Regions from separate parts of the Pseudomonas sp. R4-84 genome, predicted to be linked through region 3. Evidence: predicted binding sites of a transcription regulator. Region 3 holds the regulator's gene; each other region holds the start of a gene.
The links. The regulator FliA, encoded in region 3, starts transcription of late flagellar genes. The targets are predictions, from matches to a motif close to CTAAAGTTTNNNNNNNNNNNGCCGNTAA.
Positions count from the first base shown of each region.

Region 1: a site for FliA is predicted at 1,675-1,702, ahead of M1D68_RS23430 (methyl-accepting chemotaxis protein). Genes of this name have one in related genera too.
Region 2: a site for FliA is predicted at 1,873-1,900, ahead of M1D68_RS11760 (methyl-accepting chemotaxis protein). Genes of this name have one in related genera too.

Region 1 covers NZ_CP096390.1:5,175,657-5,178,931, forward strand. The annotation lists gene tatB (Sec-independent protein translocase protein TatB) at 1-130, shown strand, start outside; gene tatC (twin-arginine translocase subunit TatC) at 127-921, shown strand; gene M1D68_RS23425 (16S rRNA (uracil(1498)-N(3))-methyltransferase) at 918-1,625, shown strand; gene M1D68_RS23430 (methyl-accepting chemotaxis protein) at 1,746-3,275, shown strand, end outside.
Region 2 covers NZ_CP096390.1:2,557,272-2,560,546, forward strand. The annotation lists gene M1D68_RS11760 (methyl-accepting chemotaxis protein) at 115-1,749, opposite strand; gene M1D68_RS11765 (undecaprenyl-diphosphate phosphatase) at 2,026-2,856, shown strand; gene M1D68_RS11770 (DUF1294 domain-containing protein) at 2,853-3,275, shown strand.
Region 3 covers NZ_CP096390.1:1,633,353-1,636,627, forward strand. The annotation lists gene flhF (flagellar biosynthesis protein FlhF) at 1-572, shown strand, start outside; gene fleN (flagellar synthesis regulator FleN) at 689-1,519, shown strand; gene fliA (RNA polymerase sigma factor FliA) at 1,516-2,259, shown strand; gene M1D68_RS07690 (chemotaxis response regulator CheY) at 2,427-2,798, shown strand; gene M1D68_RS07695 (protein phosphatase CheZ) at 2,817-3,275, shown strand, end outside.

The DNA of each region.
Region 1 (3,275 bases), 2.1 Mb from region 3:
GACGACCGCACCCCAGGCACCGGCTGTCGAAGCCTCGCCAGCGGTGGCTGAACCGGTTAAACCGGTCGATCCGGCGCCTGCGACGACACCGACTCCCAACGATCCCACTTTGCCGCCGCGAGCCCCATGAGCGATATCCCTGAAAACGACCAGCCAATGCCGCTGGTATCGCACCTCACCGAGTTGCGCACCCGCCTGCTGCGTTGCGTCGCGGCGGTTTTCGTTATCTTCGCCGGGCTGTTTGCCTTCACCCAGCAGATCTACACCTTCGTCTCCACGCCGCTGCGCGAGTACCTGCCGGTGGGTGCGACGATGATCGCCACCGACGTGTCGTCGCCGTTCCTGACGCCGCTGAAGTTGACGATGATGGTCTCGCTGTTCCTGGCGATCCCGGTGATCCTGCATCAGATCTGGGGCTTCATCGCACCGGGCCTGTACAAGCACGAAAAACGCATCGCCGTGCCGCTGCTGGTGTCGAGCATCCTGCTGTTCTACACGGGCATGGCCTTCGCCTACTTCTTCGTGTTCCCGCTGATCTTCAAATTCTTCGCCGCCGCCACCCCGGCGGGCGTGGAAATGATGACCGACATCACCAGCTACCTGGATTTCGTCATGACGCTGTTCTTCGCCTTCGGCGTGGCGTTCGAGATCCCCGTGGCGGTGGTGCTGCTGGTGTGGATCGGCGTGGTCGATGTCGCCTACCTGAAGAAGATCCGCCCGTACGTGATCATCGGCTGCTTTGTGGTCGGCATGATCCTCACACCACCGGACATCTTCTCCCAGACCTTGCTGGCGGTACCGATGTGGCTGCTGTTTGAAATCGGCATCCTGTTCGGCGGCCTGGTGCGCAAGCGCCGGGAAGAGCCTGAGGACCAGCCCGTCGATGATCACAACGACCAGCCGCCAGCGACCCAAGCGTGAACCTGCTGCTGCTCGAAGAGGCCGATTTCATCGGGCCTGACCGCGTCGTCCTGAGCGACCGTCGGTTGACCCATATGCAGGAAGTCCATCGCTGTATTGTCGGCGACAGCCTGCGGGTCGGCCGCATCGACGGCTTGATGGGCTCCGCCCAGGTGCTGCGCCTGGACCCTCGCGAGGCCGAACTGCAAGTGACCCTCGACCAGCCACCGCCTGCCAAATTGCCGCTGACGCTGGTACTGGCATTGCCGCGGCCGAAGATGCTCAGGCGAGTGTTCCAGACCGTGGCGACCATGGGCGTGCCGCGTGTGGTACTGGTCAATAGTTACCGCGTGGAGAAAAGCTTCTGGCAGACGCCATTCCTGGAGCCCGAAGCCATTCGCGAGCAATTGATCCTGGGCCTCGAGCAGGCCCGGGACAGCGTGCTGCCTGAGATCGTCATCGAAAAGCGCTTCAAGCCCTTCGTCGAGGATCGCCTGCCGGCCATCGTCGATGGCACCCTCGGGTTGGTCGGCCACCCCGGCAATCATCCGCCTTGCCCCCGGGCACTGACGGAACCGGTGACCCTGGCAATCGGCCCGGAAGGTGGCTGGATTCCTTACGAGATCGACCTGCTGGGCAAGGCCGGCCTGCAGCCGGTGCAGCTGGGCGACCGGATCCTGCGGGTCGAGACCGCCGTCACTGCCCTGCTGGCGCGGTTGTTCTGACCCCTGCAACACGCTGACAGACACCTCGCCACGAAATCTCGGCAAACGCCTACAGAACCCACCAAAGCCGCCGATACAGTCCCCATAAAACCAATATAAACGCTCCAAGGGAGTATCAGCATGTTCCGGTGGCTTGCCCAGGGTCTGGGAAATGTAAGCGTCAATCGCAAACTCGGCGCGGGCTTCGGCCTCGTGCTGTTCCTCACCTTGATGATTGCATTCACCGGTTGGTCCGGCCTGGGCAATGTCATCAGCCGGGGCGACAAGCTGGGGTTCATTGCCAGTCTCAATGACTTGAGCAAGGACCTGAACCTGGCCAGCACCGACTACAACAACACCCGAGGCGAGAAAGGGCCGCAACAGGTCAACGACCTGCTCGGCAAACTCGAAGCCGGGCTGAAGACTGCTCGCGAGTTGATTGAACGGCCGGCGGACGTTGCGCTGGTCGACCAGCAATTGGCCGCCGTCGCCGAATACAGAAGTGCATTCGAGCTGATGACCAGCGCCACCGTCAGCCGCGAAGATGCCCGCAGCAAACTGGGCGCCAGCGCCGACAACACCGTGGCCCGCGTCGCCGAGGTAGAAAAATCGCTGCTGCAAGGCGGCGATATTGCCCAGTTCAACAACATAGTGACCCTGAGCAAGGCGATCCAACAGGCGCGCTATCAGGTTCGCGGCTACACCTACAGCGGCAAAAGCGAGGCCCAGCAACCGGCCATCGACGCAATCACCGATGTCCTGAAACTGCTGGCACGCTTGCCAGCCCAGTTGCCCGAGGAGCACGCCGACAAACTTCAGCAGGCCAGCGACTCGATGAATGTCTATCGAGCGGCGGTCAGCCAGTTTCGTGATTCCCAGCTCGACAACGGCGCTGCGCTGCAGCGCATGATCGAGCAAGGCCAGGTATTGATCGATTCCAGCCAGAAACTCACCGTGTCCCAGACCGCCGTGCGCGACCACGATACCGCTCAAGCCAAGACCGTCCTGATCGCAGCCGCCGCCCTGGCCCTGTTGTTTGGCGTGGTCGCTGCCCTGGTCATTACCCGCCAGATTGTCGGCCCGCTGGATGAGACGCTGAAGGTGGCGGAACGCGTCGCGGCAGGCGACCTCACCCACAACCTCACGTCTGACCGCCGCGACGAACTCGGCCAACTGCAACGGGCCATGCAACGCATGACCGTGGGCTTGCGGCAGCTGATCGGTGGCATCGGTGAAGGCGTCACCCAGATTGCCAGCGCTGCTGACCAACTCTCCGCCGTGACCGAGCAGACAAGCGCCGGGGTCAACAGTCAAAAAGTGGAAACCGATCAGGTTGCCACGGCCATGCATGAGATGACCGCCACGGTGCAGGAAGTGGCCCGCAACGCCGAGGAAGCTTCCGAAGCCGCCGTCGCAGCCGACCAACAGGCCCGTGAAGGCGACAAGGTGGTTGGCGAAGCCATCGCTCAGATCGAGCGCCTGGCTAAAGAGGTGGGCAACTCCACCGCTGCCATGGGCGATCTGAAGCGTGAAAGCGACAAGATCGGCAGCGTCCTGGACGTGATCAAGTCCGTGGCCCAGCAAACCAACCTGCTGGCCCTCAACGCAGCCATCGAGGCAGCCCGTGCTGGTGAAGCCGGGCGAGGCTTCGCCGTGGTGGCTGACGAGGTT
Region 2 (3,275 bases), 920 kb from region 3:
AAATCCGCACTCCAGATCATCTCGCAACCCTGTGGGAGCGAGCTTGCTCGCGATGGCGCCGGGTCAGCTGGCATCCATGTTGGATGTGCTAGCGCATCGCGAGCAGGATGCATCTCAGACCCGGAACTGCTTGAGCAACCCGTTCAGCTGTTCGCTCAAGTCTTTCAGGCGCGCGCTCGCCAGGCTCGACTGCTCGGCGGCCACGGCGGTGCTGTGGGAGAGGCCGGCGGCCTGGGTGACGTTCTGGTTGATGTCTTCCACCACATGGGCCTGTTGAAGAGTGGCGCTGGCGATGGAAGCGTTCAGGCTGTTGAGGTTGCGCAAGGCTTGGCCGATGGCGTTGAGGCTGGCACCGGCCAGGCCCGCTTGTTCGATGGTCAACTGCGAGGCCCGGCTGCTGTCGCTGATGACTTTCACCGCGGCTTCGGAGTGGTTTTGCAGGCGTTCGATCATGGCCTGGATTTCCGCCGTGGATTTCTGCGTGCGCTGGGCCAGCAGACGCACTTCGTCGGCCACCACGGCAAAGCCGCGGCCTTGTTCGCCGGCGCGGGCGGCTTCGATCGCGGCGTTGAGCGCCAGCAGGTTGGTTTGTTCGGCGATGGAGCGAATCACCTCCAGCACGCTGCCGATCTGGGTGCTTTCACTCGCCAGGGTGCGAATCACTTCCACGGCCTGGTCGATGGTCTGCGAAAGCCGGTCGATCTGTTGCAGGCTGCCGTCGATGTTGACCTGGCCTTGCTGGGCCTGGGATTCGGCGTCGCGCATTTCGCTGGCGGCATGTTCAGCGTTCTTGGCGACGTCCTGCACGCCATAGGTCACTTCGTTGATGGCGGTCGCCACCAGTTCCATCTGTTGGGATTGCTGCTGGCTGCGCTGCTGGGCCTGCGCGGCGTCGTTGCCCAGCTCGCTGGATGATTGCCCCAGCGCACTGGCGGAGATCTGCAACTGGCCCACGACTTGCCGCAGTTTTGCGGTAAAGGCGTTGAAGTGTCGCGCCAACTGGGTGACTTCGTCCTGACCGTGGGTGTCGAGGGTGCGGGTCAGGTCGCTTTCACCGCTGGCGATGTTGGCCATGGCGTTTACGGTGTCCTGAAGCGGACGGACGATGCTGCGCACGATCAGCGTCAGCAGCAGGCCCATGACCAAGGTAATCGCCAAACCGATCAACGCGGCCTTGATCACCTGGGACTGGAATTCTGCCTGGACGTCATCCACATACACACCGGAGCCAATGATCCAGCCCCACGGTTCGAACAGTTTGACGTAGGACGTCTTGCCGACCGGCGCGTCGGCGCCCGGCTTGGGCCAGAGGTAGTCGACCATCCCGGCGCCCTTGGCCTTGGCGATGGTGACCATCTCGTTGAACAGCGCAAACCCGTTGGGGTCGCGGATCGCCGAGAGATTCTGGCCTTCGAGTTTGGGATTGGTGGGGTGCATGACCATGACCGGCGTCAGGTCGTTGATCCAGAAGTAGTCGTTCTGGTCATAGCGCAGCCCGCGGACCGCGCTGAGGGCCTGCTTCTGCGCCGCATCGCGCGTCAGCGTGCCGGCGGTTTCCAGGCCATGGTAGTAGCTCAACACACCGCTGGCGGTCTGGACCACGTGTTGGGTCTTCTGCACCTTGGCCTGATACAGGTCCGTGTGGATCTGCTTGAGCATAAACGCGCCCAGCGTGAACAACATCACGATGGCCACGACCAGGATGAGCCACAAGCGTCGGCTGATCGATACACTGCGCAAGCTATTCATACGCTGTCACTCCGGTTCTTATTCTTGTCATTTTTAACGACGGCCGGCACTTTAACGCTCGGCAGGTACGCGTGATGGACCTGGGTCATGACGCGGCAGCGTTATCAGGGCTTGTCTGATAGGATTTCGGCCCCGCAGCGCAAAACCTGAGCCGGTTCTGCTTTTTTCATTGGTTTTTTTTGCAAGGTCGCGGTTATCGTGCAGCCCGCTGCGCTCGCCGCGTAATGTTTGAATATAGATAAGGCCTGGATAGACAGGCTTTTTTTTGGGGGATGAATGGATTTGTGGACTGCCTTTTCGGCATTGATTCTTGGCGTGGTAGAGGGCCTGACGGAGTTTCTGCCGATTTCCAGCACGGGGCACCAGATAGTTGTTGCGGATTTGCTCGGGTTTGGTGGCGAACGTTCGATGGCGTTCAACATCATCATCCAGCTCGGCGCGATCCTGGCGGTGGTCTGGGAGTTTCGGCGCAAGATTTTTGATGTGGTGTTGGGCCTGCCGACCCAGCCCGGCGCCCGTCGATTCACCGCCAACCTACTGATTGCCTTCTTTCCCGCGGTGATATTGGGCGTGCTGCTTGCCGACTGGATCCATCATTACCTGTTCAACGCCATTACCGTTGCGACGGCGCTGGTAGTGGGTGGGTTGGTGATGCTGTGGGCCGAGAAGCGCCAGCACACGGTGCACGCCGAAACCGTCGATGACATGACATGGAAGGACGCCCTGAAAGTCGGCCTGGCCCAGTGCATCGCGATGATTCCCGGCACCTCCCGCTCCGGGGCAACCATCATCGGCGGGCTGCTGTTCGGCCTGTCGCGCAGGACCGCCACGGAATTCTCTTTTTTCCTGGCGATGCCGACCATGGTCGGCGCGGCGGTTTACTCCGGCTATAAATACCGCGAATTGTTCGTTCCAGCGGATTTCCCCGTGTTTGCCATCGGCTTCATCACCGCGTTCATCTTCGCCATGATCGCGGTCAAGGGCCTGCTGCGCTTCATCGCCAGCCACAGCTATGCAGTCTTCGCCTGGTATCGGATTGCGTTCGGCCTGTTGATCCTGGCGACCTGGCAGTTTGGCTGGGTGGACTGGACAGCGGCCAAGCCATGAACGATTCAGGCCGGCGCGGCGCGCGTCACACCAGCGGGGCCGTGCAGAACCTGCGGCTCAAGCTGGGCGTGTTCGCGCTGCTGTGCGCCTTGCCGCTCGCGGGTTCGCTACTGCTGGGGCTGCAAGGCGAGTCCTGGGTGCCGATGACAGCTTACGGCCTCGTCAGTGTCGTGGCGTTTTTGCTCTACTGGAGCGATAAGCGCAAGGCGCGTTCGGACGCCTGGCGCACGCCGGAAAATGTGTTGCACGCCGTCGAGCTGGCCGGTGGCTGGCCCGGTGCGTTGCTGGCTCAACAGGTGTTTCGCCACAAGACCCGTAAGGTTTCGTTTCAGGTGGTGTTCTGGTTCGTCGTGTTATTGCACCAGGGGTTCTGGGTGGATCAGTTGTTCCTGGGTGGGCATCTGCTGGCGTTGTTCTAG
Region 3 (3,275 bases):
AGAGTATCGCCCTGGTGAGCATGGACAGTTTCCGCATCGGTGCCCAGGAGCAACTCAAGACCTTGGGCCGGATCCTCAATGTGTCGGTGACCCATGTGGATCCGGGCCAATCCCTGGCCCAGGCGCTGGAACCGCTGATGCGCAAGCGCGTCGTACTGATCGACACCGCCGGCCTGCAAGCCAGCGATCCGGCCCTGCGCATGCAGCTGGAAAGCCTGGCCGGGCGTGGCATCAAGTCAAAAAATTATCTCGTGTTGGCAACCACCAGCCAGAAACAGGTTCTAACCGCCGCATACCACAGTTACAAACGCTGCGGGCTGGCCGGCTGCATCCTGACTAAGCTGGACGAAACGGCAAGCCTGGGCGAGGTGTTGAGCCTGGCGATCGGTCATGAACTACCGGTGGCCTACCTGACCGACGGGCCGCGGATCCCGGATGATTTGCATCTGCCGCGCCGTCATCAACTGGTCAGTCGTGCCGTGAGTGTGCAAATGCAGGAAGAACCCAGCGAAGAAGCCATGGCTGACATGTTCGCTGATATCTACCACAGCCCGACCAAGCAGGTTGGCTGAGGTATTCATGAATATTTTTTGTACCTACATCGATGGTCTGCCATGCATTGTTCCGTATGTGAACGCGCAGCCAGTAATGTGGCCTCCGTCTAAGTAAGACAAGGTAAAGAACGAACATGGGCAGCATGCATCCCGTACAGGTGATCGCGGTGACCGGCGGCAAAGGTGGCGTCGGGAAGACTAACGTGTCAGTGAACTTGTCCCTGGCTCTGGCAGAGCTTGGCCGACGGGTCATGCTGCTGGACGCCGACCTGGGCCTGGCGAACGTTGACGTGCTGCTGGGGCTCACACCCAAGCGCACGCTGGCGGACGTGATCGAAGGGCGCTGTGAATTGCGCGACGTGTTGTTGCAAGGCCCCGGCGGGATTCGCATCGTGCCGGCCGCCTCCGGCACCCAGAGCATGGTTCACCTGACCCCGGCGCAGCACGCCGGCCTGATCCAGGCCTTCAGCGACATCGGTGACAACCTCGATGTGCTGGTGATTGACACGGCTGCCGGTATCGGTGACTCGGTGGTCAGTTTCGTGCGCGCCGCCCAGGAAGTGTTGCTGGTGGTCTGCGACGAACCGACGTCGATCACCGACGCCTACGCGCTGATCAAACTGCTTAACCGCGACTATGGCATGAACCGCTTTCGCGTCCTGGCCAACATGGCCCAAAGCCCACAGGAAGGACGCAACCTGTTCGCCAAGTTGACCAAGGTCACGGATCGCTTCCTGGACGTCGCCCTGCAATACGTCGGCGCAGTGCCTTACGACGAAAGCGTACGCAAGGCTGTCCAGAAGCAACGTGCCGTTTATGAAGCTTTTCCTCGTTCCAAATGCGCCCTGGCGTTCAAGGCGATCGCCCAGAAGGTCGACACCTGGCCGCTGCCGGCCAACCCACGTGGGCATCTGGAATTTTTCGTCGAGCGTCTCGTGCAACAAACAGCAGGGCCCGTGTTATGACAGCCAGCGGTTACAACCATCTCTACAAAAAATCGGCACGGGACGCCCAGTACGAATTGATCGAGCGTTACGCGCCACTGGTCAAGCGCATCGCCTACCACTTGCTGGCGCGTTTGCCGGCCAGTGTCCAGGTCGAGGACTTGATCCAGGCGGGCATGATCGGCCTGCTCGAAGTGTCGAATAAATACGACGCGAGCAAGGGCGCCAGTTTCGAGACATACGCCGGTATCCGTATCCGCGGGGCGATGCTCGATGAGGTCCGCAAGGGCGACTGGGCGCCGCGTTCGGTGCATCGCAACACCCGCATGGTCAGCGACGCGATTCGTGCGATTGAAGCGAAAACCGGGCGAGACGCTAAAGATCACGAAGTTGCGGCCGAACTCCAGTTGAGTCTCGATGATTATTACGGGATTTTGAACGATACCTTGGGCAGTCGCCTGTTCAGTTTCGACGACCTGTTGCAGGACGGCGAACACGAAGGGCTGCACGAGGACGGCGCGAGTGCTCACATGGAGCCGTCGCGCGACCTGGAAGATGAACGTTTCCAGAGCGCCCTGGCGGATGCGATTGCCAATTTGCCGGAGCGTGAGCGACTGGTCTTGGCGCTGTACTACGACGAAGAGCTGAACCTCAAGGAAATCGGTGAGGTCCTGGGGGTCAGCGAATCGCGGGTCAGCCAGTTACATAGCCAGTGCGCGGCCCGCTTGCGGGGGCGTTTGGGGGAGTGGCGAGCGCGCTGACGAGCAGTGTGGGGACGCTGCGAGCGGGGCTGGCATGGCGTATGCCGGGCCAGTCTCCATCCGTTGTGCTCCATACCGTTGTCGAGTGTTGTGCCGGATTGATTGAAATGGCGCGTCCAGGTGCTGGGCGCGTTTAAGACTGCTTGGAGGTCGAATTGGACAAGAACATGAAAATCCTCATCGTTGATGACTTCTCAACGATGCGGCGGATCATAAAAAACCTGTTGCGTGACCTCGGGTTCACCAACACGGTCGAGGCCGACGATGGCACAACCGCCATTCCGGTCCTCAACAGCGGGAGCATCGACTTTCTGGTGACTGACTGGAACATGCCTGGCATGACCGGTATCGACTTGCTGCGCCACGTGCGCGCCGACGAAAAACTCAAGCACCTCCCGGTGCTGATGGTCACTGCCGAAGCCAAGCGCGAGCAGATCATCGAAGCGGCCCAGGCCGGTGTGAACGGCTATGTGGTCAAACCCTTCACGGCCCAGGCGTTGAAAGAGAAGATCGAAAAAATCTTCGAACGCATCGGTTAACGGCGCCACGGGGGAGCTATGGACAACGAATCTTCAATGGGCGATTTCGAATCGACCCTGAAAAAACATGCCCGCGAACTGGTAGACAGCCTTGAAAAGGGCCGCTTCGGCGATGCGGTTCAAATGATTCATGAGCTCAACCAGACCCGTGATCGCGGTCTGTACCAGGAAGTCGGCAAGCTCACCCGTGAACTGCACAGCGCGATCGTCAATTTCCAGATCGATCCGAACATGCCGCAGGCCGAGGAAGTCTCGCAGATCACCGACGCCACCGAGCGCCTGGGTTATGTGGTCAAGCTGACCGAAGCCGCAGCGAACCGCACCATGGACCTGGTGGAAAGCGCAACGCCCCTGGTCAACGGCCTGAGCGAGGAAGCCCAGGCGTTGAGCACCGATTGGGGACGGTTCATGCGTCGCGAAGTCGGCGCCGAGGAGTTCCGGGAGCTGGCCCGTCGGGTCGACGGTTTCCTGGCGCGC